DNA from 3 places in the Sporosarcina sp. CAU 1771 genome. Region 3 is predicted to be linked to each of the others. Evidence: riboswitches for the same ligand, from Rfam matches in the RefSeq annotation. Region 3 holds a riboswitch; each other region holds the start of a gene.

Region 1 (10,824 bases), on a different contig from region 3:
AGACAGGTTGGATTTCGAGATGTGCCAATGCCACCTTCTTTTGCGACTGCAATTGATTTGTGGGCGGGAACTGATTTCGACTCTATTACAAAAGTACTCGAAATGAATCCATTAAAAGTTCTGCACGGTGAGCAAGCATATGAATACTATGGTGATATTTGTGCGGGTGATGAAATATTTGCGCAGATGACTGTAACAGGTGCAGAAGTTAAAAAGGGCATGAACTTATTTATGACAGAAACAACTTACAAAAATCAAGATAATGAGAAGGTACTTGTTGCCCATAGTGTTGTAATTGAAAGGCATTAAAGTTAAATTGCTAAAGGAGGAAAAAAGATGATGACATTGCCACAACTGGAAAAACCAGAAATTTCACACATACAGTTAGTTCGATATGCTGGAGCTTCGGGAGATTTCAACCCTATTCACACCGTTGTTCCTATTGGAGAACAGGCAGGACTAGGTGGAGTTATTGCTCATGGAATGCTTGTGATGGGCTTTGCCGGACAAGCACTTACTCAGTGGTTTCCACGAAAAGATTTACGCCAATTTAAAGTGCGATTTACTAAAATGTCCTATCCCGGTGAACAACTAAATGTAAACGGTCACATTACAGAGGAAACAGAAGAGAATGGTGAAAAACGCTTAATCGGTGAACTAATTGTAAAAAATCAAGACGATGAAATAAAATTAACAGGTCAATTTATTGTCGCGAAGAATGATTGAAAAAGAGGACTATATTAGTTGAACTAAAAACTATACAGACCGTTGATGTCTATGTTGAGCGGATGTTTTTTGCATAAAATTCGTCTAGTTATACTCCAATTAATTAGAAGGTAACTAGACGTAGTCGGAAGTATAAAGGCTAATTAGTTTAATTTATTTAGGGAGAAAAGGGAGGAATTATTGATGAGATTAGTAGAGGGGCAAGTAGCAATTATAACAGGTTCAGGTAGAGGCGTGGGACGTGCATTAGCGGAAATGATGGCAGAACAAGGGGCACGTGTCGTAATTTCCGATATGGATAGAGAGCCAGCGGAAGAGGTAGTTCAAGCTATCAAAGATAAAGGCGGAGATGCAATCGCAGTTGTCGGAGATATTACAGCAGTTGATTTTCCAAAAGAAATTATGAGTAAAACGATTGAAGCTTATGGTAAATTGAATATTTTAGTGAACAGTGCGGGCTACACATGGGATAACGTCATTCATAAAATGTCAGACGATCAATTTCAAAAAATGTTAGATATTCATCTCATTGCACCTTTTCGTTTGATTCGTGAAGCAGCCCCGTATTTTCGTGATGCAGCGAAGGCGGAAATGGAGCAAGGGATAGTGAATCACCGTAAAATCGTGAATGTATCTTCCCTTGCAGGTGTTATGGGGAATGCCGGCCAAGCAAACTATGCTTCCGCAAAAGCCGGATTAATTGGGTTAACAAAAACCGTAGCAAAAGAATGGGCAGGTTTTAATATAAATTGTAATGCAGTCGCTTTTGGAGTAATAGACACTCGTTTAACTCAAGCAAAAGAACTTGGAGAAGTTGTCGATGGTGTAGCGGTTGGTATTCCTGAAAAAGTTAGAGAAATGTTTAAACAATCCATCCCTCAAAAACGTGTTGGAACAGCCCAAGAAGCAGCAGAAAGCATCTTCTTCTTAGCATCTCCACTTTCGAATTATATTAATGGGCATGTGATTAATATCAGTGGCGGAATGTATACATAAATACACGATTCCAAGAAGCATGCCGGAGATTTTTAGTGAATAATGGAGTGTCGGATATTAATTATTAATAAAAAAAGGGTATGTAGTATTAAAAGAAGAGCAACAATGTAGCGGTGAAGAAATAATGCACTTTAGCAATGAAAAATTGGCGAAGTTTCAGAAAGTTAAAGAGGTAGAATTCATCAAAGCGTTGCCACGTAATCCTTCTGGTAAAATATTAAAGCGTGAGTTAAGAAAGAGCTAAGTAAATTCTGGTTGTTAAAAAAGCGAATAGAGGGCATTGCTGAAGACGGGGAAACGAAGCTTTCTTTCGTCTCACTTCCTTTTGATGATGTAAAATGATCAATTGTAGATTAATAATTCTAGTTACTCATAATAATTTATCCATAATAAAACACTCCACACGTTCATTGCTTCAAACGTTTGGAGTGTTTTATTTGCGTGTATTTACTTATCGATTAGTCTAATATCCTATAAAATTTGTATAGTGTTTGTGGGATTAATTATTATCGCTCATAATTAATATAGATGCGTTTTCTTTGTAATCATATGTCATATGAATTCTCCAAGAAGCTTTTACTGGAGAGTACCAATGCGCTATTAAATCATATCCGTTATCATCATCAAGCCAATTTGTATCTAAATAGTCAGCCAAGCCTATCTCTTCTTCCATTTCATAGAGAACGTATTCAAATAATAACTCTAACTCTTCTAGAGTGAAAGTAGTTGTACCCAGAAAAGTGATGAATATGCTGCTTAATCCGTATCTATCAAAAGTATAATAAACATCTACTGGAAAACCTCTGTACGAAGTATCTGCATAGAGAAGAGAAGTACTAGTTTCGTTAATCAGTCTAGCAGTTTCGACTGATTTTACTTGGCTCTTAGTCATGCCCATTTTAACATTTCGGAAGAGCTCGGAAGAATAATTCGTATCCGGAATGCTCGGTTTATTGTTAAGAATCGGGATGTTGTTGTATGACGAAGAAATGATTGAATCCCAATCATTTAATTCGGATACAGAAACAGCAAAGTTAATATTTGCAACACTATCTTTTCTTCCTCCTGTAGTAACACCTATTAATCTACCCTGTTGATCAAATAGTCCACCACCAGAACTACCGCTGTCAATAGAAGCAGTTGTTTGAATCATATTAACGCCATTCATTTCCCTGTGTAGAGCGCTAATAATCCCTTCGGAAATCGTATTTGAATAACCAAGTGGGCTTCCAATTGCGACTACTTTTTCACCTTTAGTTAGCTGGTTAAATGGCCTAAATGTAACGCTCTCCATTTGAATGTTCTTAGCTAGCTTAATTAAAGCGAGATCTTTATTCTTGTCCATTCGAACGATTCCTGCAATATCAACAATGTCTCCATTATTAAAACGCACGACCCCGTTTTTCATTTGATCAATAACGTGTTCATTAGTTAGTACAAGGCCTTCACCTATTAAAATACCACTGCCTTGTCCAGTGCTTTGAGCATGTTCTGTATATATCGTTACAATTTTATTGTCGTGCAATTCATTAATTTGGGAAGTTGTAAGAGTTGTAGAGGGAATAGGTCTAAATTCATCATTCAATGCTCTTGAAAGGAAAACGGCAAAATGTGCTCTGCTTAGAGGATCGTTTGGTTTAAAGGTTCCATCGGTGTAGCCTGTGGTAATGTTGTTGTCGGCTAAAATGGAAATATATTCACGGTTTATATTTGTTGAATAAACATCCGAGAAAGAAATTGTTGTATCGCCTTTCAGATTTAATCCGGCAACAATCGCTCTTGCCATTCCTCCTCGAGTACTCGCTTTTTCAGGATTGAAAAATTGTCCTTTTGCGAATAAACCACTTTGAGTAGCAGCTGCAATTTCTTTGTAGTAAAGGTGAGTGGTTGGTACATCACTAAATCCAGGGTTCGAAATGTTTGCGGTATCCAATTGAAGTGTTCGCACCATCATGACGGCAACATGTGCATTTGTAACACTTTTAAGTGGTGCAAAAGTCCTATCATGGTAGCCTTTAATAATCTCCTTATTGACTAAGTAGCCAATTTCATCTTGGTAATGGTGAACATCGGTAAAGTTGCTTGCGGCTTCAGTTTTAGTTAATGGTAAAAAAAGTATAAAAAGTATGGAGAAAAGCATAGTGAATTTCTTTAATTCTCTCATTCTTCCTCATCCCCTTTTAGTTGGTGAGTATATTGTATCACACTGAGTAGTAATATATAACCAATTATGTAAATCTTAAGAATCCATAATAGTTATGTCTCTGCCAGTTTTTTGGTAAATACAAAAAACTGACTGGCTTTTATTTTTATCGACGTACATGGGGTGTATATCGCCGTATCGTGTGCCTATATCGGCAACTTACTAGTGTTTATCGCCACATACACGAACTATATCGGCGAATCACTACTTAAGTCCTGCATCAACCACAAAAAAACGACTTCGATATTCCATCGAAGTCGTCCAAAATTATCAGGCTTATTTATCAATCAAACCGATTTCCTGTAAAAACTCTCTCGCAACAACTTCGACCATCATGCCGTCGTTATCGACTTTACCGTTCATGATTTGCATCGCTTCTTCATCAATCATACCCTCGAGTTGCTTAAGGATCTCTTCTAATTCAGGATATTCCTGGAGAGTCTCTTTTCGAACAAGTGGAAGCGCATGATACGGCGGGAAGTAAGACTTATCGTCTTCTAACACTCGTAAATCATAGACTTGAAGCTGCCCATCTGTCGTGTATGAGTTAATAACATCTACTTCATTTGCACTAATCGAGCGATACATCATTCCATGGTCCATTCCTTTTACAGTTTTAAATGAAAGACCATATTCCTCTTGAAAACCAGGTAAACCATCCGGTCGGTCAATAAATTCAAACACAGCACCTAACGTAAAATCTTGTGAATATGCAGCGAAGTCACTGAATGTGACAATGTTGTTTTCTTCAGCAATCGACTCATCAAGTGCGAGTGTATACGTATTGTTAAAGCCGAACGTGTTAAATGCGACAAGACCGTCACCATCAACAAGTTCCTTGGTCATTTTCAACGTTTCTTCGGCTGTACCAGGTTCTTCATGGTAATACGTAACAACGATTGTTCCCGTATAATCTGGAATGACATCGATATGGCCGTTTGTAATCGCGTTCCATACTACCGATGATCCACCCAAGTTTTCTTTATACAAAACTTCGATTTCCGACTTGTCTTCAATTAATTGCCCCATAACATGCGACAAAATAATACTTTCAGTGTTGTTCCTGGACCCGAGACGAAGTGAATCTTTCTCTATGAAAATACACCCCGAAAGAACACTCGCAAGTAGAATCGTTACGAAACTTAAAATTAATTTCTTTTTCATTATTTTTTCAACCCTTCCGGCGTTGTCCAACGTTCAACGGCACTAAAGAACGTTTCAAGGACGAGCGCAAGAAGTGCGGCTGGAATGGCTCCAAGTAAAATAAGTCCATCGATTCCGCGCGTAATACCTAAGAAAATAAAGTCCCCTAGTCCACCAGCACCAATAAAGGCAGCAAGTGTAGCATTACCAACGTTAATAACTGCAGCTGTTCGAATACCAGCCATAATTACTGGGATTGCGAGTGGTAGTTCAACTTTCACTAGAATTTGCATGCTTGTCATACCCATACCACGTGCAGCTTCAATCGTAGCCGGATCAACATCTTTAATTCCTGTATACGTATTTCGCATAATTGGAAGTAACGAATAAAGAAATAGTGCAGCAATAGCTGTCTTTACACCAATTCCGAAAATTGGAATCATAAATCCGAGTAGAGCTAAACTTGGTACTGTTTGAAGAATACCTGTTCCACCTAAAACAATTGTTTTCAGTTGAGGTACACGTGTTACGACAATTCCAAGAGTAACCGCAAGAACTGTTGCAATGATCATCGAGAAAAATACGAGCTGTATATGGATGGAAGTTGCACTTAGCACTTCTCCCCAGCGTAATTGAGTTTGTTCAACGAGTTGTTGCCATATATTCATGTTATTCAACTAAATCATCCTCCGTTTCTGTCCACTGGCTGGACATGGCGGAAAGTAAGGAACCGCGAGTAACGAGACCTAATATTCTATGGTCTTTATCAACAACTGGAATCATTCCGTATGCTGAAGAGTCAATCATAATAATTGCATCTTTTGCTGAAGCTGAATCAAGTAAAACAGCATCCGAAGTAGTCATAATTTCGTCAATCGTTTTAATCTTATCTAATTTTTTAATTAAATCGTAAGCAGACACGATACCGAGTAGTTTGTTATCTTCATCGGCGATGACAAGATTCGTAATTTTTCGTTGTCGAATGAGAGCGAGGGCTCTTTCCGGAGAACGATTCGGAAGTGAAGTAACGATGGATTCCGACATGATTTCAGTAACGGGCATGAGTTCAGGATTTTGAATGATTCTGTGTTTACCCATAAACTCTTCAACAAATCCGTGTGCAGGCTCGTGAAGTAATTTCTCAGGAGTGTCTAATTGCAGCAACTCTCCATCTTTCATGATGGCAATACGATCGCCCATTTTTAGCGCTTCGTCCATATCATGTGTTACAAAAACTATTGTCTTTTTCAGTTTCTTATGCAATGAAAGCAATTCACCTTGCAGCTGCTCCCGTGAAATTGGGTCAAGCGCACTGAAGGGTTCATCCATTAAAATAATATCAGGATTAGATGCTAAAGCTCTCGCAATACCGATACGTTGTTGTTGACCACCTGAAAGTTCTTTTGGGTAACGAGTTGCGTAAATTTCAGGATCTAAACCAACTAATTCAAGAAGTTCTTTTACACGTGCTTGAATAACGTCCTGTTTCCAACCTTTTAGTTGAGGAACGATAGCAATATTTTTTTCAATCGTATAATGGGGGAAAAGGCCGATTTGTTGAATGACATAACCAATGCTTCTTCTAAGTTCGGCTTGGTTGTAGGATTTGATATCCTTGCCGTTGATGGAGATTGTTCCGCTTGTGTGGGGGATAATGCGGTTGATCATTTTCATTGTGGTAGACTTACCAGAACCACTGGGCCCAATAAGGACAAGTAATTCACCTGCTTCAATTTCAAAGTTGACGGACTTTACTGCTTTAAATCCACCGTCGTACACTTTTGATACATTTTCAAACTTTAACATAAGTACCTCCTATAATATTTAAAAACATATTATTTCCGAATGAACCACTAATTTTGCAGTTAATACAAATAAAAGGGAGTAATCAAAGTGTTCGGATTAATGTCTTACTTCCTCAGTATAACATAAAAATATATATTTCGCACCACGAAATGTATGGTAGAGGGATTCCTGTAAATAAATAACTGTGTTTTCCCCCGCTAATCTCTTGTTTTAAAGTATTTTCAATGGACTAGATAAATAAATACACATATACTATTTGTAATAGAAAGCACGAGGGGTGATATCTTTGGACACGAAGGAATTTAGGGATTGTATGGGACGTTTTGCAACGGGTGTAACAGTTGTAACTTGTGAAACGGATCAAGGAACGCACGGCTTCACTGCAAATTCATTTACATCCGTATCACTTGATCCACCACTCGTCCTCGTTTCAGTAGATCGAACAACGAAGGCAGTCGATTTTTTAAAAGACAATACGTTCACTGTAAATATTCTTAAAGAAAACCAACAAGATACAGCAATGCACTTTGCAGGTCGGATATTTGATAAGCCACCTTTTACATTCGAAAAAGGGAAGTACGGAGACCGCATACAAGACGCACTAGCGTATGTAGACTGCGAACCTTGGGCGACATATGACGGCGGCGACCACGTAATCTATGTGGGGAAAGTTACATCTATGGAATTTGACGACGGAAATCCGCTTGCTTATTACAAAGGTAAGTTCTCAAGCGTAGCGCCTATTTGGAATCGATCGTGGTAACTGAACAGAGGGATGTCTCATTCGTGAGGCATTCTTTTTTTGTATGTGGGAAACAACAGGATTGTGTTTTATCGACGCATTTGGAGTGTATATCGGCACATATCGGGCTTATATCGACGCAATCACACCACATATCGGCGAATCATTACTTAAGTCCCGTCTGAAACAACGTCAATGTCACACACTGGCATTGCGTTTCCACAAAAAATACGGAGTTCTGGTAAATAATGTTTCTATGGGGAATCCTTTTTGTGCGGGAAACGACCGGATTGTAATATATCGACGGTTTTTGGAGTGGGAAAATAGAAGTTGCATAAATTTCCCAATACTTCTATACTAATAAATGACAACTAAATACTAACTATTTTGGTTCTTTGCCTTCGGGTAAAAGATTAATAAGGAATCAGGTGAAAATCCTGAACGGTCCGGCCACTGTAATTGGGAAGTGACTTCTACACAGCCACTGGTTGAAAAACTGGGAAGGCAGAAGAAACGATTCAACCCATAAGTCAGGAGACTTGCCAAGATATCCATGCATTATACCTTCCAGGAAAAAGGTAGCATCGTGTATCTTTCAATCTATTCGTCTATTTATTGAGCATACATCTGCCCTTATCTCTTTTTTCTGGAGGTGAGGGCTTTTTGGTTTCTATACAAGGGATGGGGGGTGTTGTGACTAATAGGAAGATTGTTAGGTGCAGGTTTGTAAAACAAATTTGAGGAGGTAAAAAATGAGTATTCTTAAAAAGTGGTTGAATATAGCAATGATTTTCATCTTATCATTCTCGCTATTATCACCAGCTGCAATTGCAGAAGTACGGGAGTTCGAATCGAACGAATTGGACAATAGTTCCACGACTATTATTGATGAAGAAAATGAAGAAGGGTCGGATATAGACACCGATATAGATACCGGGATAGATACAGAAATGCCCGACTCAAGTACAACGGATGATAGTGCAAAAATCGAGATTATGGCACTAGATGAGGCTGAACCAGCCGGCTACGTGACGATTTCTGTTGAAAAATTTACCCTAGGACAAGGATACATAAAAGAGCCTGTTCAAGTACCTTTTAATAAGGGAGATAAAGTTGCTCAAGTTTTGGTTGACTTTTTAGGGGATGAGAATTATAGCAACACTGGAACTATAGACGACAGCTTCTATTTAGCATCTGTTTATGATCCAAATCCCGGAGAAGTGAAAATTCCACAATACATTCTTGATAAATCTGGCCAAATTGATGGGCGAACGAAATCTGATTGGTTAGGTCAATATGATTACACGAATATGTCTGGTTGGATGGTAGCGGTCAATAATGAGTTTATCCCTGTAGGTGCCTCCCAGGTGTTTCCAGAAGATGGCGACGTCATTAGATGGCAGTTTACAGTACATGGCCTTGGAAGTGATTTAGGCGGAGGTAGTGGTGAAGATAGTTATATTAATCCAGCCAACAAAGATGCACTAACAGAAAAAGTTGCAGAGATTAATAGTGCCCCAAACAAAAACGAAATTTTAGCAAATGCAAATGTACAGTCTGCTTATAATGCGGCATACGCACAGCTTATAAATATGGAAAGCAGCCAAGCAGGTGTCGATGCAGCACTTGAAAAATTAACCGATGTATTAGATGGAAAAGAAGAAATAGAAGAAGTTGATAAAACAGCATTACAAACAGCGATTGAGGAAGCTAAGCAAAACAAAGACTTAGTAAAAGTAAGTGTAGACGGAAAAGATATAGACACTACTGAAAATTGGGTAACACAAGCCGAATTAGACGCGTATGTAAATATCATTCTATCTGCTCAGGATCTAATTGCAGATGAAACAGCAATTCAAGAAAATATTGATGCGAAAGTTTTAGCGTTAAATCAAGCCACGGAAGCATTTAATCAGGCAAAAAGTGCTGGATTAAAAACAGGATCATCTGTTGAAAGTGAAGTAAAGTTTACCGTTGCACCTAAGGCAGTTAGCCTTAAGCTCTACGATGCTAACCAACAAGAAATCAGTATCGGAGATGGTGTTGAAGGGCCGTATAGAGTTTATTCAACAACTCTACAAGTTGGGAACTACCGATATGAAGGTTTTGATAGCAACGATAACAGTGTCGGTGGCGGGCAACTAACAGTTACTGCCGAAGAAAATCAAGAATTTCAATTCCGCCAACTTAATTTTAAAGCAAGTAATGCAGGTTGGACTGTAAACAATGATTACACTGTCAAAGTGGGACAGAATTCGCCAGACGATACGTCATTACAGTTTGGTGAAGTAACTGCACAAGGTCAAATTCCTGTCTTGGCACTTACGGGGAAGACATATTTCTATACATTTGAACCTGATGCAAAACACACTGAATTTATTGCGTTAAGTAATGTTATTACAATACCAATTGCATCATCAGCCCAAGCAATAAATGTGGCAATTCCATTCTCAGGAAATGTAACATTCACAATTCCACAGGAAGCTGAATTGTTTGTGGGGCAAAAAGTTAAACACTTCATCGCGTTTGGGGAAATCCAACCTGAAAGTGAAGCAATAATCAATACTGATGGTACAAAAACATATGCATTCAAGCTTTCGAACAACGGGACCTATAATTACCGTGTGAACCAAGAAGGAAAGCTGACAAATACAGGTACTTTCGCAGCGAATGCACAAAATGCAAAAATGGAAATTACGAAAGAGCAGCTAGATATTTTACCACCGACGGCTATTTTAAATAAAGGTACGTATCTCGAAGGCAACCTATATTTAAATATTAATGAACAAAATCATTTGAAGTTAAATCAAGGTGACGATTTTAAATTACTTCCTCTACGTAGTTGGCAAGCTTTAATTGAAGGCATTAGTAACTACTTCTTTGAGCCTGATTTTCATTATGAAATTATTACAGGTGATGATGTAGTGGGAATTGAACCTGGAAAACCAGGAAGCTATGCGACAGTAAAGGCCTTAAAAGATGGGACAGCGATTGTAAAAGTTACTTATGATGCGCTGAAAGTAAACGGTTCAACATACATTAAGGATGCGGATGATGCATTTAGTGCAATTTGGCCAGAAAATGTCGGTCTATTTGTTGTAACAGTTGGCCAAGGTGAAACAGGCATTTCAACAGGCATCGAAAGTAATCAAGAGCGCAACCAAAAAGCAAATGAAGGTAAAACAGGCAATGCGATTATGAACCTTCA
Region 2 (10,824 bases), 160 kb from region 3:
CCTTCTTGAAATAAAGAGACATCCCCGTGGAATTTATTAATAACAATGCCTTTCACACGCGCACGATGTTCAGGGGATAGAAGTTGAAGTGTCCCTACAATGGAAGCAATCGCCCCTCCCCTATCGATGTCTGCAACTAAAATGGCTGGTACATTCGCAATGTCAGCTACGCGCATATTCACGATTTCACGGTCATTGAGATTGACTTCGGCAGGGCTTCCGGCTCCTTCTATAATAACCGTGTCGTAAGTTTCAGATAATTTCTTGAGCGACGTTTCAATCGCTTCAATACCCCGTTGAAAATAGTGTTCCTTGTAGTCCATCCCAGAAACGAGCCCCATTTTCTCGCCTAAAAAAAGTACTTCAGACTTCATCCCGGGTACGGGCTTAAGTAATATTGGATTCATATAAATGGACGGTGTTATTCGTGCGGCCTCGGCTTGAATGAACTGAGCACGACTCATTTCTTCTCCTCGTTCAGTAAACGCAGAAAACTGAGACATATTTTGTGATTTGAACGGGGTAACGCGCACCCCTTCATCGGATAAAATTCGGCAAAGCGCCGTACAAATCATTGTTTTTCCAGAATCAGATGCTGTTCCTAGCACAATTACTCCGTTCATTTCACACCTTCTTTTTTCCAAAACGTAGCGATTCCATATTCCATTTCAATCGCCACATTCGATTTTTCAACGATTTCCTGATGAATGTTTCCTAAAAACTTGCTGTACACTTGAACGCCTAAAAAAGAAGATGGGAGTTCATTCAACACTTCATTCGAAACGATTACAACATGCGCTGCCTTTTGCCGAATCGCTTCAATTGTTTCGATTAACCGAGTTGCTTTACCTTCCATGCATCCTTCAATTTCAAAACAAGGCGTCTCATTTTCCCACCCAACATACATTTCATTCGCCAACCACGTCGTGACACAATCCCAAAGGACAAGATCCCCTTTTTGGATGAATGGGATTACTTCGTGCAAGTTCGTCGGTTGTTCAAATGTCGTCCAATTTTGAGCTGCACGGTCCTCTTTATGTTTCTCAATGCGTTCGCTCATTTCTGAATCTGTTTTCTTTCCAGTTGCAATGTACACAAGACGTCCTTCCTCTTGCTGAACGAGTAAACGCTCTGCATACGAACTCTTGCCACTTCGAACACCGCCACTAATGAATGTTAATTTTCCTCGAACCATTTCGACAACTCCTTTTCGAGTTCGTCCATCATGTCACGATTTTTCATACCGACTCTGAACCAACGTCCATCCATTCCACGGAAGTTTTCTGAATGCCTTAGAACGATTCCACGTGCTAATAAATCACGATACAACTTTTTCGAATCTCGACCTTCGTCTAATTTAAAGGATATAAAGTTGACGACCGAATCCGTGACGACGCAGTTCTTCTCCTTCAAAAACGCAGTCAGTTTCACTCGTTCACTCACGCTTTGCGCAATGGCTGACTCGCGGTAGTTTTCTTCATTCAAACAAACTGCCCCAATATGTGCAGCAATTCCATTCACATTCCAGTGAGATGCAAGTGCTTTTATTCCAGAAATGACATGTGGGTTTGCCACAACATACCCGAGACGAAGACCTGGAATCGCATACATTTTCGTCATTGAACGAACGACGATGACATGTGGATAGGCTTCAATTTCTGGGATGAATGAAAGGGATTCATCTACAAAATCGATAAATGCCTCATCTAATATGATTTCGCAGCCCTTCTCTTCAGCAAACTGAATCAGTTGAAGGAGCTCTTCTTTACTCGGAAGCATGCCCGTTGGATTGTTTGGCGTACATAAGTATAAAACAGCTGCTGACTCCATCGCCTTCAATAGTTCAGGAACAGGCAACTTGAAACCATCTTCTTCTTTGGATAAAACACGCATAATTTCGACGTCTTTGGCCACTAACGTTGTTTCGTATTCTGAAAATGTCGGATGAACAACGATTGCTTTTTTACCTCGATACCTTTCAGCAAGCAGGGAAAGCAACTCCGCAGCGCCGTTCCCCACGACGACTTGTTCCTTTTCAACAGAGTGAAAATGTCCGACTGCTGAAAGAAAAGGTTCTGCATTCGGGTCTGGATACATCGTCATCTTTTCTGCCAACTCCGACCACATCTTCAAAACCGCTTTAGGCGGCCCTGCCGGATTCACGTTCTCGCTAAAGTCGATAATCCGCGTGGGAGGTTCAATCCCCATTTTTGCGTAAACCTTCAGTGGATTCGCTCCGTGTTCAGGCAATTGCATAAAACAACACTCCTATAACTGTCATCATCAACCAAAATAGAAACGAAACGGTGTGCATTTGTCGGATAACCGATTGAATATGCTCTTTCGTCGGTGGTGAATTTTCAGGTCCAAGCGTTGACCGTTCAGAAATCGTGCCTTTATATGTACTTTTTCCACCTAATGTAATGCCTAATTGCCAGGCAGTTGCTGCTTCTAAAAAACCACTATTCGGACTCGGATGGCGTCTCGCATCCCGACTCCACCTAGAAAAACGTCGCCCAAATGGGATGCGCCCTTCATTCCGCGCATAAAAAATAATGAGTAACCCTGTAATACGTGCAGGAATGAAATTGACTAAGTCATCTGCTCTTGCGGAAAATTTACCGAACTTCTCATACCGCTCATCTTTATACCCAATCATCGAGTCCAGTGTATTGATGGATTTGTACAACCATAAACCAGGCGCGCCGAGTAAGAATGCCCAGAAAAGTGGTGACGTGACGCCATCTGCTGTATTTTCCGAGACCGTTTCAATTGTCCCTCTGGCAATTTCACTTTCTTTTAACTTATCGGTATCTCGTCCAACGATCCACGATAATTTCGTTCGTGCACCTTTGATATCTTTTTCAGCTAACGGTCGATACACATCGAGTGCGGCATCCCGCAAACTTTTTTGAGCAAGCCCAATTGCAATCAGTATACTTTCAACCGCAATACCGACAAAAGCATGTATGGTATAAGAAAGTCCAACAATGACTAATACGGAACCAAAAACAATACTTGTCGTAATAAATAGAGCTAAAGCACCTTTGAAGATACGGAATCGCCCTTTATTTAACACAGACGTCAGCTTGGAAATAAATGTCCCTATCCAGCGAACCGGATGTGGCCAATTGGGTGGATCCCCAATGAGTCGATCGAGTAGAAATCCGATTGCAATTGCAATAAAATGTGCCTGAATCATTACGCCCACCCTTTAGCTTTCTTATACGCCCGAATTGCTCGGACCGTACATTCATAAACGCCGTGGCCGATGTGTTTTCCTATGTCTGTAATCGGACCTGCATAGGGCAAATAAGTGCCGTGTTGAGTTGCTGCAACGAGTAAACTGTCCGTAGACGTACCTGTCGCGATTGTTCCGGTTAGTGGATCTTTTATGGCTTCCGTTTGCAGGGCTTTCGCTTTCGCCTCCGTTGCCGTAATCATTGCTTGAATGAAGGCCTCATCTGGCAACTGCCCGTTAATAATGACCCACGTATTGATTGTCCCAATTTTAAATTCTCGGTCTCGGCTAAGTGCTTCGGATACATCAACTGCGTTGCCAACCCCCGCAGTTACTGCGATAAGAACTGAACCAAAATCACCTTTGTATTCCTCAACTTCCGCATGCTCTGTCGTAACAGCGGTCATCATTCCTACCGTTTCTTGCGTATGAAATCCGTGTTCTTCCAGATAAGCTCTCATCTCAAGTTGGACATCGTCACACATATAATTGGCATCGACGTGCCGATTGACAAATGTTCTATACCAGCCCATGCCCGCATTGTGGACAGCAGAAGATAATGTTTTGAGTGGACCTTCCGCATGCAAAGATACGTACTTTGATGAAATCGAGAAGTCCTCTTTGGACACGATAAACGATTTTCTTTCACCGTTTGTATCCGGGAGCAACGTAATTTGTGGTTTCGGTAATTCAGGGTGTGGTTGCGTTTTAACACGCGCTTTGTAAACATCTTGAATCGCCATTTCTTTCACTACATCTTGTGGCTCTCCGATTCTCGATATTTTCCCGTCTTCCATTAACAACAAGCGGTCGCAATACAACGACGCTAAATTGATATCATGAAACACCGAAACAACCGTGAGTCCTTTTTCAACTGCTTGTTTTCGAATCGTGTCCATAAGCTGTTGCTGATGCGCAATGTCCAAGTGATTTGTCGGTTCATCCAACAATAAAACCGGAGCTTCTTGAGCTAAAGCTTGAGCCACAAAAACACGTTGTTGCTCACCACCTGAAAGAAGTTCGATTGGCGAATCTTGATAACGCGTTATTGCCGTATTTTCCATAGCTTCGTTCACAGCACGTTCATCTTCTGCTGACCAAGACGAAAAGAAGCCGGACTGATGCGGATACCTGCCCAGCTCTACGGTTTCACGCACCGTATGAGAGAAAGCATGTGCATGTAATTGGGGTAGGACCGCCACTTTTCTTGCGAATTCTTTCTGTGAATAGGCAGACGCTACTTTCCCGTCAACCGTAACCGTTCCTTCCTGTGCAGCGAGGATTCCAGAAATCACTTTCAACAGCGTCGACTTTCCACTTCCATTCGGTCCGAGGATACCGAGTACTTCCCCTTTATTCACATGAAATGAAATCGCTTGAACTACAGGTTCTTTGCCGTAACCACCTGAAATATTTTCGACATGCAGCATCTCACATAGCCCCCTTTCTTCTTTGTTTATAAAAGATAAATGCAAATACCGGAGCTCCGATAAATGCGGTAATGACACCAACTGGAAGTTCTGTTGGTGAAATAATTGTGCGTGCCACAAGATCACAAATGATTAGGAGTGACGCCCCATTCATGAAGGATAACGTCAATAAATGACGATGATCGGACCCCCATAATAGACGCGTCATATGAGGTACAACTAAACCTACGAAACCAATTGTTCCTGATACAGCAACTGCCGCGCCCGTTAACACAGACCCACCAATTAAGATCATGAACTTTCGACGTTTCACGTTGACACCTAAATGATGCGCACGTTCTTCACCGAACAACATCGCATTAAGTTCCCTGCGGTTGAACCAAAGCAGCAGGAAACCGATGACGACAAAAGGTAAAATCATATAAACGTAATTCCAACCGCGCATAGATACACTGCCGAGAAGCCAACCAATAATTTGGCGAAGTTCTTCCCCAGTAAGCGCAATCATTAGTGATAAAACCGATCCGAGAAACGAACCGAAAATAATTCCTGTGAGAATAATCGTTTCCATTTTCATCGAGCGGTCAACTAAGCGCGCAAAACCCATGACTAAAAACATCGTTATTGCTGCACCGACCATACTGAATATGGGTAGCGTATATGTACCTAGAAATGGAAGGGAAATGCCAAAAAAGAGTGTCATCACAGCACCAACAGATGCTCCGGATGACACTCCAAGTGTATATGGGTCCGCGAGCGGATTTTTAAGTAGTCCCTGAAAAGCTGCTCCCGATATAGCTAGCGCTGCTCCTACAAGGCCTGCTAACACAACACGTGGCATCCGTATATTCCATAAAATATTCGATGCGACTTCATTCGCTTCCGCATTCCAAAACGTACTGATCGGGATTTTAACTGTCCCGATGGATACCCCGAGCCACACCGCCACAAGAAGCGTGGCAGCGGACACTAGGTAGGCAACGCTTGATTTACTCACCAAATACCTCTGGATAAATGGCTTTTGCAAGTTCTTCCAAGCCTTCTGCTAAACGCGGTGCTGTACGGCTTATTTTGTTTTCATCTAATTGAATCACTTGTTCTTCTTTGATTGCAGTAATTGTGTCGAAACCTGGACGTGCATAAACGTCTTCTACAGCTGTTTCAACGTAGTCATACATCACAATAATAACGTCTGGATTGCGATTCACAATTTCCTCTGGCTCCATAGCGAACCATCCATCTTGGTCAGCTGAAATGTTTTCAACTTTAAGCATTTCAAGCATTTCCTGCATGAATGTGTTTTTTCCTGGCGTATAAATTGACGGTGCAGGAGACGTTTCAACAAATACTGTTTTTTCTATTTCAACATCTGCAATTTTTGCAAGTACTTCTTCCACTTGTGCTTTCATATCTGTAATGATCGCTTCAGCTTCTTCAGTTTTACCTGTTGCTTGTCCAATTGTTTCAATTGCAGCATACGTTTCATCAAAATTGTTTGCAGTTTTCACAACAAACACAGAAACTCCCGCATCTCTAATTTGCTGAAGACCTTCATCGCCCATTCCAAGTCCAGATTCGTGAGCAAAAACGATATCAGGAGTCATGGCAACAATTGCTTCCACATTAAATTCCATGCCGCCAATTTTTTCTTTTTCAAGCGCTTCTGGTGGGTAGTTGTCATAATCATTGACGCCTACAACTTGATCACCAAGACCTAATGCAAACAATGTTTCTGTATTACTTGGAATCATAGATACAATTTTCTCTGGTGCTTTTTCAAATGTAATTTCGTTTCCAACAGCATCTGTTAACGTAATTGGAAATGCTGCTTCTTCGACTACTTCCTCTTCTTCTGGCTTCTCGACTTCAGCTTGTGGCGTTTCATCAACTTCAGGTGTCTCTTCTTTTTCAGTAGAACCTGTTCCACACCCGACTAATAAAAATACTGCTAGCACGGCTAACAACCATAACTTAATTGCTTTACTCATTTTCTTTTCCTCCTGTTTTTTCAAAAAATAAAAACCCCTCGCTTGCACGAAGGATTTGTTAGGGTAAAAATCAGCACATAAAAATATGCAGTTTTACACCAACCTAATCCTCGTAGGTATCAAGGTGACTTCGTAAAGGCAGGTCTCCTGACTTGTGCTCCTAGCGCATCGCATCTTCCCGGAAGTTTCCAGTGATCTAAAACGATTGGCTCACACTTACAGTGGCGGGACCGCGCCGGAATTAAACCGGCTTCCCTTTTAACCCTATCTTGAGAATAGGGCACCTTTACTTTTTTGATTATTTAATTGTTTTCGCCTTTTATTATACTACATTTTTCGCCTTTGTCGATACTGGCTGTTTATTGTTGGTTTTCGGCGCTCGTGTGTCGGTTATCGGCGCTTGCGTCTTGTATATCGGCGACAACTGACCCGATATCGACGTTCCAGCTCCAGATATCGGCGCTTGCAACCGTTATATCGGCGAAACATGACGTTCGCACTATAAATTTCATCAAAAAAAACTGACACACCTCAGTGCGGCAAAGCAATTTACATTTCTTCAGGATCAGATACGCCAATTAGTTTTAACCTGTTCTCTACTATTATATATCGGCGCTCGAGTGTCACTTATCGGCGGTTGCGTCTCATATATCGGCGACAACTGACCCGATATCGACGCTCCAGCTCACGATATCGGCGCTCACAACCGATATATCGGCGAATCATGACATTCGCACTATTAATTTCATCAAAAAAAACTGCCACACCTCAGTGCGGCAGCAAAGAATTTTACATTTTTTCAGGTGCAGATACGCCAATAACTTTTAATGCGTTCGCAATCGTTGTACGAGCGGCTGTTATTAAAGCCAAACGCGCTTCTGATAGCTCAACATTTTCTGGATCCAACACCTTGTCTGCATTGTAAAACGAGTGGAATGCTGCAGCTAGTTCTTGGATATATGTTGCAACACGGTACGGTGAACGAGAGCGCGCAGCATCTGCTACGATACTTGGGAAGTCACCGATTTTCTTTTGTAAATCAATTCCTTTTTCTGATGTCAATAACGCTGTACCTTCTGGGTTCGCAGTAATCTTCATTTCCTCTGCTTGACGTAGAATCGATGAAATTCGAGCATGTGCGTATTGCGCATAGTAAACCGGATTTTCATTTGAATGCGAAACCGCTAAATCTAGGTCGAAGTCCATTTGAGTGTCCCCAGAACGCATAACGAAGAAATAACGAACTGCATCTAGACCCACATCTTCAACGAGTTCACGTAATGTAACCGCCTTACCTGTACGTTTGCTCATCATCATGCGCTCGCCGTCCTTGTATAAGTGAACCATTTGCGCAACGATGACTTCAAGCTTATCGCGGTCATATCCGAGCGCTTCGATTGCAGCTTTCATCCGGGGAATATACCCGTGATGATCCGCACCCCAAATGTTGATGAGCTTGTCGAATCCACGCTGAATTTTATCTTCGTGATAGGCAATGTCTGGCAAGATATACGTGAACGAGCCGTCGTTTTTAATTAACACACGGTCTTTGTCGTCGCCAAACGTAGTTGAACGGAACCAAGTTGCACCGTCTTCTTCAAACACATGGCCATTCGAACGCAATTTCTCTAATGCACTTTCGATTTTTCCGCTTCCGTAGAGACTCGTCTCAGAAAACCAATTGTCGAAAGGTACACGGAAATCTTCCAAATCTTGCTTTAACTTCGCAAGTTCATACGTTAAGCCGTATTCACGGAAAAACGCAAAACGCTCTTCTTTTGATACATCTTTATATTTATCCCCAAATTCTGCAACGAGACGTTTTCCAAGTTCGATGATGTCTTGTCCATGATAGCCGTCTTCTGGCATTTCACACGCTTCACCAAGTGCTTGGAAATAACGTGCTTCAACTGATTTGGCAAGATTGTCAATTTGGTTTCCTGCATCGTTGATGTAATATTCACGTTTCACATCAAAACCTGCCATGTCCAACACATTACATAAAGAATCTCCCACCGATGCACCGCGCGCATGGCCTAAGTGAAGATCTCCTGTTGGATTCGCGGATACGAATTCAACTTGTACTTTTTCTCCAGCGCCTGCATCCGATCGACCGTAGTCTTCACCTTGTTCAAGAACTGTTTTGACTACTTCTTGTAAGTAGTCTTTTTTCAATGTGATGTTAATGAAACCTGGTCCAGCAATTTCAATTTTTTCAATCGATGCACTCACTTTGTCAACATGTTCTACAATCGCTTCAGCAATTGCACGAGGTGGCTTTTTCGCTAGCTTCGTCAATTGCATTGCAATATTCGTAGCGTAGTCTCCATTTTCTTTACTTCTTGGCGTTTCTAAAATAACGGACGGCATATCCGCTTCTTCAATTAGTCCTGCCTTGAGTACTGCTTCATGCAGTGCTGATTTTACTTCTTGTTGAATTTTTTCTACTGCGTTCATTTTGTTCCCTCCGAATATGTAATCGATAATTTGTATGTTCCAAGGATTGCTCCTTCTGCTAATAAGTTATAACCGACATTGAATTGCCCATTTGAAACATTCCCCACAAATTCAAGTCGCTTTGTTTGGACGATTAATTCAAAAGCGGCGGGTCCATTTCCATAGTTGCCTGGTCTGGTTTCTTCTAACTCAAATGGAAGTCGCATATTTACTGCCCCACTGCGCATAATAAGTGCATCTTCTTCACCTAATTTAACAGTCGTCTGAACGGCTTCGCTATCTTGCGTTTCTACAAACTTTAAATACAGTCTACCCGATTTCTGAATGCATTCCCCGGTTAGTTGTAAATTATGCGTTTCTTCGTCCTGTTCAGGATGCTGAATCGATGATTTAAGTTGTATGGTTACGTATTGCTTTTCCATACGTTCAACCCCTTTTTGTGAATTCCATTAATTAAAAATAAAATAGTGCATTTTAAAATGATCGTGCTCCACTATCAAACACGTGCTGATCGACGATAAAATCAAACATCTTCTTATTATATCCTTTTATCGCTGTATTTTTCAATCATGTCTACTCTTTCGTTAGAAATGTTCATAATAAAGGGTTTAATTTTGTTCACTAGTTCGCATACTAGATTCAATTACGTGGACGAGGTGGGATGCAATGAGGCGTACGGTTTATGTAAAACAAAAAAAGAGACAACTGGCAATACGCCGGTTCTTGTTAATAACGCTTACCGTTTTCACAGCATTGTTTACACTATTTTTCTCACTTAGATTGTATGCACAAATCACAGGCGCCCCTTCACTTAACGTGCCGAAAGCGTCTGTATTTCTTGATAAAGATGGAAAACAAATCGGAGACCACTTCTCTGCGGAGCGCCGATATTGGGTTAGCTTGAATGAAATGTCGCCATTTCTAGTCGATGCAGTCATCGCAACCGAAGATCAAAAGTTTTACAGTCACAACGGGTTTGATTATAAACGACTCGCGGGCGCTATTTTAAAGGATATTAAATCAATGAGTAAAGCGGAAGGCGCCAGCACAATTACCCAGCAGTATGCTCGAAACCTTTACTTAACACACGCAAAGACTTGGAAACGAAAAATCAACGAAGCATTGTATGCGTATCGAATGGAACGCTTTTATGACAAAGATGTAATTTTAGAAGGTTATTTAAATACAATTTATTTTGGACATGGGATGTACGGCGTAGAAGCTGCGAGTAAATTTTATTTTGGAAAATCAGCGATCGACTTAACACTGGAAGAAGCTGCAGTAATTACGGCGATTGCAAAAGGACCTTCCGTTTATTCACCAGTTGCCAATCCAGAAAAATCGGCAGAAAGAAAACGCCTCGTTCTCTCTTTAATGGAGCAACAAAAATACATTACCGAACGGCAATCTGAAAGAGCACAGAACGCGGTACTTGTTTTGAAAAACAAAGAATGGGCAGAGTCAAAGCGCGTAGCTCCTTACTTTCTTGACGCTGTTTGGAAAGAAGCCGAAACATTATTAACCGAAAAGGGACGCTACCCGGCTGAAGGCGGGTGGACAATTCGTACAACACTTAATCCGCATCACCAAAAGACCGCAGAAGAAACAGTGGAAAATTGGATGCCGGATAGTGGGTTGCAAGTCGGCTTTATATCTATGGAGACGGATACTGGAGCCATCACTTCACTTGTCGGTGGTCTTGACTACG
Region 3 (10,824 bases):
AATTGTGCTCCAGCCTTCGATTGGACGGCATTTTTCTTGTCCAACATAGTGAGCCCATCCGCCGCCGTTAACTCCTTGAGAAGCTGTTAGTGTAACCAGGTTCAGAATCGACCTGTAAATTGTGTCACTGTTGAACCAGTGGTTGATGCCTGCTCCCATGATAATCATCGAGCGTCCGCCGGTCTCAAGTGAGTTATGCGCGAACTCTCTTGCGATTTGTGTGACGAGCTCTGGTTTAACGTTCGTAATCTTTTCTTGCCAAGCAGGTGTGTAGAAAGATTCAGCATCATCGTAACCAGATGCTTCAAGTTCGCTTCCGATTCGATTAACACCATACTGACTTAGCATTAAATCATGCACAGTTGTAACGAGGCGTTCCGTTCCATCCGGAAACTGAACTTTTTTCGCCGGAATTGGACGTTTAAATGTTCCATTTGCCACATTATCGAAGAAAGGAAAGACGATTTCTTTCCATTCTGCACCATGTTCCGCAACAGAAAGTGCTGGTTCTACGCGGGTTCCGTCTGGATTATCAAGGATTAGGTTCCATTTTGCATCCTCTTCCCAGCGCTGCCCCATCGTTCCATTCGGTACAATAATTTCATTCGTAGCTTCATCCAAAATAACCGGTTTCCATTCCGCATGTTGCGAAGTTCCTCCTAGATCGCTGGCACGTAGGAATCGGCCTGCTTTATAGGAATCTTCGTATTCATCAAGCGTAATTAGGAACGGCATGTCAGTATATTGCTTCGCATAATTCAAGAACATTGGCTCTTTTCGTTGTTGATAAAACTCATCTAAAATAACATGTGTCATCGCTTGCGCAACCGCTGCGTCTGTTCCTGGGTTTGCTGCAATCCAGTCGTCTGCGTGCGTTACACTTTCCGCGTAATCAGGAGCTACCGAGACAACTTTTGTCCCTTTGTAGCGAACTTCCGTCATAAAGTGAGCATCTGGAGTTCTTGTCAGTGGGACGTTCGATCCCCACATGATGATGTATCCAGCATTAAACCAGTCACTTGATTCAGGAACGTCGGTTTGTTCACCCCAAATTTGCGGAGACGCTGGCGGTAAATCGGCATACCAATCGTAGAAACTTAGCATTTCTCCTCCGATAAGAGAGAGGAAACGTGCACCTGATGCATAACTGACCATCGACATGGCAGGAATCGGAGTGAATCCGGCAATCCGGTCAGGACCGTACTTTTGAATCGTGTAAATTAATTGAGCTGAAATAAGAAGGGTTGCATCGCGCCAGTTTACACGAACATGCCCACCTTTCCCACGGGCTTTTTTGTACTCATTCGCTTTCTCTGGATCTTCGACAATACTCGCCCATGCCTTTACTGGATCTTTCAATTCAGAAATGGCTTGACTCCACATGCGCCATAGTTTTCCCCGTATGTATGGGTATTTCACACGAAGTGGGCTGTACTCATACCATGAAAACGAAGCTCCACGTGGACATCCCCGAGGCTCAAATTCAGGCATTTCCGGGCCACATGATGGGTAGTCAATCTGCTGATTTTCCCAAGTAATGATGCCGTTCTTAACGAATACTTTCCAACTACAAGAACCCGTACAGTTTACACCGTGTGTTGTCCGCACGACTTTGTCATGGGACCAACGTTGTCGATACATGTTTTCCCAGTCGCGACTTTTTTCTTCTAAAATCGACCAACTACCCGAGAACTTCTCTGTCGGCTTGAAATAATTAAGACCAAATTTTTTCTTCATTCGAACAAACAACTCCTTTTAAGAATGACTACAAACACTTCCAGGCGGTATACTAATCTCTCACTTATCAGGGAAATCAAAACTTTGTTCCTTTACATATATCTAATTGTAGAATTTGTAGAGTTTTCTTTCTATTAGGGATGCGCCTATTTAATAGGGGGGAAACCCTTACTTTTTGAAAATAAAAAGCGGTAAATGGATTTCCTTTATATCCCATTCACCGCTTCGTTATTATGAGCTTTTCAAACGGCTCCTTTAAGTTGTTCGTTAGATTGCTGCACGGACGCGGTCGAAGAGCACATTGTTTTCTAAATGCACATGTTCGAACGTATCTTTCTCCAACTCCTCAAGGCGTGCGTATACAAGTCTATACGTTCCACAAGCATCCTCATGGGGAGTGAAATCATTTGTAATATTCCTTAATTCGAATAGTAGTTTCCCTGCATTGTCATGCTCGGATTCCAATTCGAAAATATGTGGCTTTAATTGCTCTTTTACAGCTTCTGTTGGATTATCGAGAAATTCGAGAATTAGAGGAAATACGTTTTGATCTTCATCCTCTGTATGATCAAGAAGTTCTTTCCGCAATGTTTTAAAGATTTCTTGAATTCGAATTAAATGCGGATGGTTTTCACCATGAACCTTCACTACTTTTGTAATGTATGGTGCCAACTGTGGAAGTTCTGTTCGGAGGTGCGCATGGTACTTTTCTTGAATATAAGCAACTAGTGTTTTTTCTCCGAATCCTGTCGGGTCCATACTTTGTCGTGTACTACGGTTTTGTTCTATTTCTTGAATCCGGGTCAGAACTTCTTTTGAATCTAAATTCCGCTCTTCTGTTGCAGCCAAGAGAGAGATCTTTCCACCGCAGCAATAATCAATGCGGAGCTGTCTAAATAAATCTGCACTGTTTGGTAATGCCGTGACAATATCGGAGACTTGTGTATCAAGAGTGATTTGACTCATACTAGAATTCCTCCTTTTTATTTGAGATGAAGTATCGATTCTGATTATACGAAACATCCATCGGAATCGATATAAGGGAATCCCCCCTGTTTCTTTTCTCTGTCTATATCATAAGTTAAGCGTGGATGAGGTACTGTGATATTAATCACAGATTCATATGATGTCACTCATTCTTCATATTTGGAAGGTGGTTAACGGAGAGTGGGATTTGTTGGTGCGGGAGTAAAGTCGATTGCGCGGACATTAACGAGCTTAGCCCGGACAATAAACTCTTTTCCGCGCACATCCACTGATTGCCCGCACATCCCGGACGATTGCGCGGACATTAACGTGATTACCCCGGACAATAAACTCTTTTCCACGGACATCCATACATTGACCGCACATCTTCGACGATTGCCCGGACATTAACGTGATTACCCCGGACAATAAACTCTTTTCCACGGACATCCATAGATTGACCGCACATCTTCGGCAATTGCGCGGACATTAACAGGAATAGCCCGGACAATAAACACTTTTCCACGGACATCCACGGATTGACCGCACATCCTCGAAGATTGCCCGGACATTTACGAGAATACCCCGGACAATAAACACTTTTCCGCGCACAACCACGGATTGACCGCACATCTTCGACGATTGCCCGGACATTAACGTGATTACCCCGGACATAAAGCACTTTTCCGCGCACATCCACTGATTCACCGCACATCTTCGACGATTGCCCGGACATTAACGTGATTACCCCGGACAATAAACTCTTTTCCACGGACATCCATAGATTGACCGCACATCTTCGACGATTGCCCGGACATTAACATGATTACACCGGACAATAAACTCTTTTCCGCGGACAACCACTGATTCACCGCACATCTTCGACGATTGCGCGGACATTAACGTGATTACCCCGGACAATAAACTCTTTTCCACGGACATCCACTGATTCACCGCACATCTCCGACGATTGCGCGCACATTAACGAGAATACCCCGGACAATAAACTCTTTTCCCCGGACAACCCGTCTAACCCACTCAACAAAAAAAGCGCACAGCCTCAGCCATGCGCACTTGCTCCCTATTACAAATCGTCAAACCCATTCAAATCACTTGTTTTCACATATTGCCTTGAGGCTTGCTCGAAGAAATCTGTTTTTGTATCATCGAAGCTATCCACATACGCCTTAATCCAACGCATTGGATTGTCCGTAAACTCGAGGTAGATTTCACTCAGCCCGAGCATCCGCAGCATTTTATTCGCGCGGTACTTGATATAGCCTTCCATTTCTTCCAAGTCGATGCCTTCGATTTCCGCTAATACGTATTGACTCCAGGCCACTTCTTGTTCAACGGAATGCCTAAATTGATCGTAAATCCACTCCGTAAACGCATCCGTATTGTACTCTGGATTCTCTGCTAATGCTGCTCGAAAAATGTCGCTAATTGCTTTCCCGTGCTGCAGTTCATCACGATTAATATACGACACCATTGTCGATGTGCCGACCATTTTTTGATTTCGCGCCAAGTTGTAGAAAAATGCGAAGCCACTGTAGAAGAAAAGTCCTTCGAGCAAAGTCGTATAGACCATCGCTTTTAAAGCGGATTCAATCGTCGGTCGCTCGGCAAATTCATTGTACACATTAACGATTCGTTCATTTCTCCGAAGAAGCACTGAATCTGTTCGTCCCATTTCAAACGATTCGATTTGCTTATCCAACGTCGTTACAGAAGAAAGAACGTAGGCGTAGCTGTGATTATGCTCACTTTCTTGGTCCGCAATCGTAGCCATCAACGATTTAACCGACGGGTCCGTTGTAAACTGCGAAATCCTAGCTGCGATGTCCGTTTGTGGACCGTCCAACGTCGCTAACAAACCGATAATCTTTAAAAAAGCGGCCTGTTCTTCCTGAGGCAATGTCGGAAACTGCTTCGCATCTTGCGTCATATCGACTTCATTGGCCGTCCAAAACAAAGCTCGGATACGTTGCCTTAACATATAAAAGTGCGGGTGAGCTAAGTCATTCCAATTTAAAATGCCGCTCGCTTCCCCACCAAAAATTGCTGTCGATTTATTCGGTTGTGCTGGATCTAATACTTTTACGCGTTCAAGTGTAACCATTGTTGTAAAACCCCTTCCGTCCAGTTTCGTATTTTACTTTCCTGTGACCCTCTTGGACTTTGTTCGATTTTAAGTGGGTCTAGTTTGGATTGATAAAATCGCGCCAATTTCACCGCGGCCCCGCAGAAAAGCTCGTCTCCCCCGAACTGCGTATCTCCCGTTCCAAAAACATAGACATTATCGGGTTTGTAGCCGACGTCCGCGACGAAATCTTTTACCTCGTTCGGCGTCGAACCACTATCCCATGTAAATGAACCAATGAGCACCGCGTCAAACTCCCGAGGATTTGGAACGACCCCAATTCCAATACGGTACAAATGCACGTCCACGCCTTTTCCGACCAAAGTTTCTTCGATGATTTCAGCCACTTCTTGCGTATTTCCGCTCCAAGATGCGTAAGCGATTAAGAATGACACCATTCACACTCCGCAATATCCGTTGCGCTCGAACGGGTATAATACGTTGTCTTCATACCCGATTTCCAAGCTTGGACATGCAAATCAAGTAGAACCGAAGCACGAATTGTATTCGGCACATATATATTAAACGAAATGGCTTGATCGATATGGCGCTGTCTTGCCGCATTTTGTTTCACAGACCACCGCTGATCGACGATGTACGCTGAACGTCTGTAAATATCATACGTGTTGTGATCTAAATCCGGTGCGACGGTTGGTAACTTGTAATCCTTCTTCTCTTCATGGAAAAACGGTTTAAATATCGGGTCAATCGAAGCCGTCGAGCCCGCAATTACCGATGTCGATGAATTCGGTGCAACTGCCATTAAATAACCGTTTCGCATACCGTTTGTAGAGACATCTACACGAAGTTCACGCCACTTTTTTGAGTCATAGCCTTTATTCGAAAAATAATCCCCAGTTTGCCAATCCGAGCCTTCAAATAATGGATACGCACCTTTTTCTTTCGCTAATTCCATGGATGCCGAAATTGTTAAATAAGCGATTTTCTCATAAAGCTCATCTGCATAATCAACCGCTTCGTTCGATTCCCACTGAATTCCCTTTAACGCCAATAAATGATGCCACCCAAATGTCCCCAGTCCAATTCCTCTGTACCTCGAGTTCGTTCGAGCTGCTTGCACAACCGGAATCTTGTTTAAATCAATGACGTTATCTAACATGCGCACTTGAATTTTGATAAGGCGTTCCAAAACATTTTCAGGAACCGCTCGTCCTAAATTAATCGAAGATAAGTTACACACAACGAAATCACCTGGTTTTGACCGCGTCACAATCACATCATCTTCTAACGTGACCGATTGAAACTCTGTCGCGCTCATATTTTGAGTGATTTCTGTACATAAATTCGAAGAATAAATCATTCCTTCATGCTTATTCGCATTGGCACGGTTTACTTCATCACGGTAAAACATGAACGGCACACCTGTCTCCAACTGGCTACGCAAAATTCTCTTCATCAAATCAATCGCCGGAACGGTTTCACGACTCAAGGTCGGATGATTTACACACGCTTCGTACTTTTCCCGGAAAGAACCGCTTCCTCGCTTTTCATCGTAAAAATCTTCCAACGAAAAGCCCATTACTTCACGAACTTCATGCGGATCAAACATATGCCAATCACCACGTGCTTCGACTTGTTCCATGTATATATCCGGCAGACAAACACCTGTAAAAATATCATGTGCACGCAAGCGCTCGTCACCATTATTTAATTTCAAATCGAGAAACGTGAAAATATCCTTATGAAAAACATCTAGGTAAACAGCGATTGCCCCTTGTCGTTGACCCAACTGATCGACACTTACCGCCGTATTATTTAATTGCTTAATCCAAGGAAGCACGCCACTTGAAGCCCCTTTAAACCCACGAATCGCTGAGCCTCTACTACGAACTTTCCCCATATAAACACCGATGCCACCGCCGTATTTCGACAAATTGGCAATGTCCGTGTTGCTGTCATAAATTCCTTGCAGCGAATCGTCAACTGTATCGATAAAACAACTCGATAGTTGCCCGTGCGTTTTCCCTGCATTCGATAACGTCGGCGTCGCAACCGTCATATATAAGTTGCTCATCGCCCAATACGACTCCGCTATCTTTTCTAGACGGTCAACAGTTTCATCTTGCATGAGCGTCATTGCGATCACGAGCCATCGTTGCTGTGGAAGTTCAACCGCCTTTTTATTGAAATCAACTGCGACGTAACGGTCCATAAATGTCTTTAATCCAATGTATGTAAATAACTTATCTCGCTTTAATTCCAATAAATGCCCTAACGCTTGCAGATCTTCCCTTGAATATTTCTCAGTTAGAACTGGTGTATACAATCCTTTTTCAACTAACGTTTCAACATGATCCGCAAAATTCACATAGACTTCCTTCCCATTTTGCAATTCATAATCTCCATATACTTCGTACAGCAGTATTCGCGAAGCAACAAACGTCCAGTACGTTTCATCTTCTGCGACAAAGCTAATCGCTTCCAACGTCATTGCTTTTGCCCAAACCGAGTCCTTCTGTCCAGGAAATCGACTTCTCCAACGTTCACTCACTTTTATAAGTGGAGCCATCTTCTCCACACCAAATTCATTTTCTAGCTCGATCAGTAGCTGCTCTATTCCTCGTACGTTCACTTGTGTTGTCATCTTTTATCCATCTCCTTTGAAATTGGCTTTGTTAAATAATGTTGTTGATTTCAATTTATCCAGCGTAGAAGCGACAAGTGTGAGCCGAAGTAGGAAGACCGACAGTGAACTTCTTGCGGGCTTCCTACGGGAGGCCATCACAGAGCGCCGGAGCGATTTCTGAATCTCGCTTCCTCGCAAACTGCCTTGTTCTTTTCGACGCGGTGTCTAGTCTGCATTCGCCAGCCTCTCGGGGTCACAAGTCATTTTGCTGGGGCCTAGGTCATGAAACTGTTGCGACAGGACGTCGCGCACTTAAGTTGCGTTCCTTCATGAACGGAGAATTCCGCTTTTCCATAGAAAAAAGCGATGAATCCGCCTCTTCGGCAGAGCCATCGCTCATAGATTTGTAAGTTGGAAACAGAATGAGGTCGTGAAAAATCCATAAAAAGACGGAATGATCACGGATACCCGCTCGCTTCCACCTCTCAACCCCCGAAGAAAGTGTCGCTTGACGATGAAAAGGCAGGTCTACTGGCTTGCGCGTCGTCCTTCCACTTGCCTTCCCATGGAGTTATCCACAGTGACGTTGTAAGTGGTCGTCAGCGTTTACAGTTGCGGGGACAGCTCCGACATTCCGGATTCCCTTTTAAACCGATTATGGTACCTATTCATCGTTTCACACTATATGTAGTATCTTATTTACTTACTATACCCTAACATGTTGTGGTCGTACTTGCAATTAGAATTTATCGAAAGTCAAAAAAACACCAAGCCCGAAGACCTGGTGTCATTCACTACTTATTTACTTGCTTTGTATTTGTCTAAATGCTCTTTTGCTTTTGCTGCATCTGCTTCAAGAGTATTTCCTGTGTCTACTAGAGGGCTTAGTGTCGAGAATGCTTTTACTTTGTTCCCGCCGTAGAAAGTTATGAAATCTTCTTGATTGATTGAATAAAGAACTGCTTTTCGAAGATCTTCGCTTTCAGCAACGTCACGACCTGCTGTATTGAAAATCATGTACGTTACAGCGTTACTTGGTATTTTTTGCAACTCTAACTTCTCGTCGCCTTCAATTACATCGAACTTCGTTTCAGGAACTGCATAGAACATATCAATTTCGCTGTTACGAAGAGCTGCAAGTGTACTATCATTGTCTTTAATAAAGCGCATTGTAACGTTTGTAATTGATGGCTCATTCTCAGTTCCTACCATGTAAGCAGGGTTTTTCTGGAATTTTGCATCGTAATCATTTTTTGTAATCATGATATATGGACCACTTGTATATAATTGGTTGTCGTATTTATTTCCTTCAGTTACTGTATTTACGTCACCGTAAGGAATGTCTTTATCTACATCAAATGTAGCAACATCATATGTGTTAATACTTTCAACTTGTTTTTTAGAAACGATACCAGCTGATTGGTGAGCCAAATAGTTTAGTACTTGTGGGAACGGCTCTGTTGTAGTCATTTTCACAACTTGGTATTTTCCTTCTTTGTTGTTTGAAGCTGTTTTTTCAGCAACTAATTCAGAGATTTTTGTTTCTAAACCATTCTCAAGTGCTTCTTTAATTGTTGAAGAACCTGAAGAATCTTTAATTCCTTCTAGTGATGCAAGATCTGTTACCAGTTCAACATCCTTAATGTGCTCATGTAAGCTATACGTACGGTGATCTGGAACAGAGTCTTTGTCTTTTGCACGGTCAAGTGAGAATTTCACGTCGTCAAATCCAACACGTTCCCCAGAATCTACAGCTACTCCGTCAGTTACTTTCGCAAAGTTAATGTCATCACGTAAGATGAAGTAGTATTCTGAGTTTCCTTCAGCAATACTGTGGTTTAAAGATAATGAACCATCAGAAGTAACATTGTCGTCGTCCGTTAAGTTTACTAAACGCACATGCATATTCGTGTTAATGATGTTAATCGATCCATCGTTTGCTTTAACAGGATCTAATGCAGTTAATGTCGATTGAGTTTGTGACAATACTAAAGGTTCTGTTGCTGATTTTGATGCATCATTGAATTTGATACCTTCCCAAGGAAGTGAACGAGATTTAGATAGACGAACTGAGTTAATATCTAATTTGTCTGTGTTCACTGCTTGTGTTTTAAGTGAGCTGAAAAGTGGTGCAATGTAAGCTTTTTCGAAAACTAGGTATTCTTCAAACTCTTTATACGTTGAAACATAATCTTCTGGTGTTTCTGTACTTGCTTTGTCAATTAATTCGTCCATTTTTGAATCCGCATTTATGCTATAATCTCCGTCTGTTTTAAATAGTGAACGAACTGCGTAATCGGGATTCCCCGTCACTGTTGTCCAACCACTCATTGAAACGTCAAAGTTTCCTGCATCTTGTTGCGCTTTGTAGCTACCATAGTCTGGTTGCATATTAATTTTCACATCAAAACCATTTTTTACAAGCTGATCGCGAACGATGTTAAGGTTGTCCTCATCGCTGCTCATTGCAAGAATTTCAATTTCAACTTTAGCTGAATCTGTCCCACCATCATTTACACCTTTGTCTGTTTCTTCTACGTCTGACTTCGTTTTAACACAAGCCGATAAAACTAATACTAGGGCAAGCATTATTAATAACATACTTTTTTTCATTGTAAATTCCTCCTGAGAATCATCTTTTTTTGTTTTAAAAACGGGTTAATCTAATTTTGGATCTAGTGCATCGCGTAATCCATCTCCAAGAAAGTTAAAAGATAGAACTAGCAAGATGATCGCAAGACCAGGGTAAATCGCTAAATATGAATTGGACTCAAGATACGTACTGCCCAACTTCAAAATATTTCCCCATTCCGGAATATGTGGTTCAACTCCGAGTCCAAGATAACTTAAACTACTCGTTGCAATAACCGCACCACCAATTGTTAGTGTTGACTTTACAATCATCGGGGCTAACGAGTTGGGCACAACATGTTTGAATATAATCGACAAATCCTTTTCACCAAGGGCTCGTGCAGCATCAACATATTCTAAATTCGTAACCATTAAAACGTTCGCTCGCATCGTTCGAGCATATGTAGGAATGGAACCTACGCTGAGCGCGATAATTAAGTTCGTTGTATTTGCTCCGAAAGCTGCAATAATTGCAATCGCAAGCAATATACCAGGTACCGCATAAAGAACATCAAGCAATCTCATTATAACATTGTCTGTGTGGCGGCCATAGTATCCTGCAAACGCGCCGAGCATTCCCCCTATAACGGCTGGAATAATTGTCGATAGGAATCCGACGATTAGTGAAATTCGCGCTCCAAATACAATTCTTGAAAATAAATCTCTTCCAAAGTTATCGGTCCCGAGTGGGTATTGAATACTTGGACTTTGTAAAATCGTTGAATAACTATTTTCAATGGCAACGCTGTAGTCGAATGTA

What was found. Region 3 has a riboswitch for cobalamin ahead of ACXYMX_RS02690 (ribonucleoside-diphosphate reductase subunit alpha). Riboswitches for the same ligand answer to the same signal wherever they lie in the genome.
Region 1: another riboswitch for cobalamin. It lies ahead of ACXYMX_RS11200 (DUF4430 domain-containing protein); the one in region 3 lies ahead of ACXYMX_RS02690 (ribonucleoside-diphosphate reductase subunit alpha).
Region 2: another riboswitch for cobalamin. It lies ahead of ACXYMX_RS03425 (ABC transporter substrate-binding protein); the one in region 3 lies ahead of ACXYMX_RS02690 (ribonucleoside-diphosphate reductase subunit alpha).

What each region holds. Positions count from the first base shown of each region.
Region 1 is NZ_JBTLRN010000016.1:19,259-30,082, reverse strand. It holds gene ACXYMX_RS11245 (FAS1-like dehydratase domain-containing protein) at 1-309, shown strand, start outside; gene ACXYMX_RS11240 (MaoC/PaaZ C-terminal domain-containing protein) at 337-726, shown strand; gene ACXYMX_RS11235 (SDR family NAD(P)-dependent oxidoreductase) at 910-1,722, shown strand; gene ACXYMX_RS11230 (AMP-binding enzyme) at 1,790-1,966, shown strand; gene ACXYMX_RS11225 (trypsin-like peptidase domain-containing protein) at 2,222-3,886, opposite strand; gene ACXYMX_RS11220 (glycine betaine ABC transporter substrate-binding protein) at 4,202-5,089, opposite strand; gene ACXYMX_RS11215 (ABC transporter permease) at 5,089-5,736, opposite strand; gene ACXYMX_RS11210 (betaine/proline/choline family ABC transporter ATP-binding protein) at 5,738-6,874, opposite strand; gene ACXYMX_RS11205 (flavin reductase family protein) at 7,161-7,637, shown strand; cobalamin riboswitch at 7,988-8,177, shown strand; gene ACXYMX_RS11200 (DUF4430 domain-containing protein) at 8,369-10,824, shown strand, end outside.
Region 2 is NZ_JBTLRN010000002.1:171,644-182,467, reverse strand. It holds gene ACXYMX_RS03455 (cobyric acid synthase) at 1-623, opposite strand, end outside; gene ACXYMX_RS03450 (bifunctional adenosylcobinamide kinase/adenosylcobinamide-phosphate guanylyltransferase) at 620-1,195, opposite strand; gene cobD (threonine-phosphate decarboxylase CobD) at 1,177-2,256, opposite strand; gene cbiB (adenosylcobinamide-phosphate synthase CbiB) at 2,243-3,199, opposite strand; gene ACXYMX_RS03435 (adenosylcobinamide amidohydrolase) at 3,202-4,671, opposite strand; gene ACXYMX_RS03430 (FecCD family ABC transporter permease) at 4,673-5,668, opposite strand; gene ACXYMX_RS03425 (ABC transporter substrate-binding protein) at 5,661-6,659, opposite strand; cobalamin riboswitch at 6,780-6,962, opposite strand; gene argS (arginine--tRNA ligase) at 7,449-9,116, opposite strand; gene ACXYMX_RS03415 (YwiB family protein) at 9,113-9,538, opposite strand; gene ACXYMX_RS03410 (transglycosylase domain-containing protein) at 9,783-10,824, shown strand, end outside.
Region 3 is NZ_JBTLRN010000002.1:9,754-20,577, reverse strand. It holds gene ACXYMX_RS02710 (nitrate reductase subunit alpha) at 1-1,737, opposite strand, end outside; gene ric (iron-sulfur cluster repair di-iron protein) at 2,005-2,703, opposite strand; gene ACXYMX_RS02700 (ribonucleotide-diphosphate reductase subunit beta) at 3,788-4,825, opposite strand; gene ACXYMX_RS02695 (flavodoxin) at 4,804-5,244, opposite strand; gene ACXYMX_RS02690 (ribonucleoside-diphosphate reductase subunit alpha) at 5,229-7,451, opposite strand; cobalamin riboswitch at 7,938-8,116, opposite strand; gene ACXYMX_RS02685 (ABC transporter substrate-binding protein) at 8,232-10,046, opposite strand; gene ACXYMX_RS02680 (ABC transporter permease) at 10,092-10,824, opposite strand, start outside.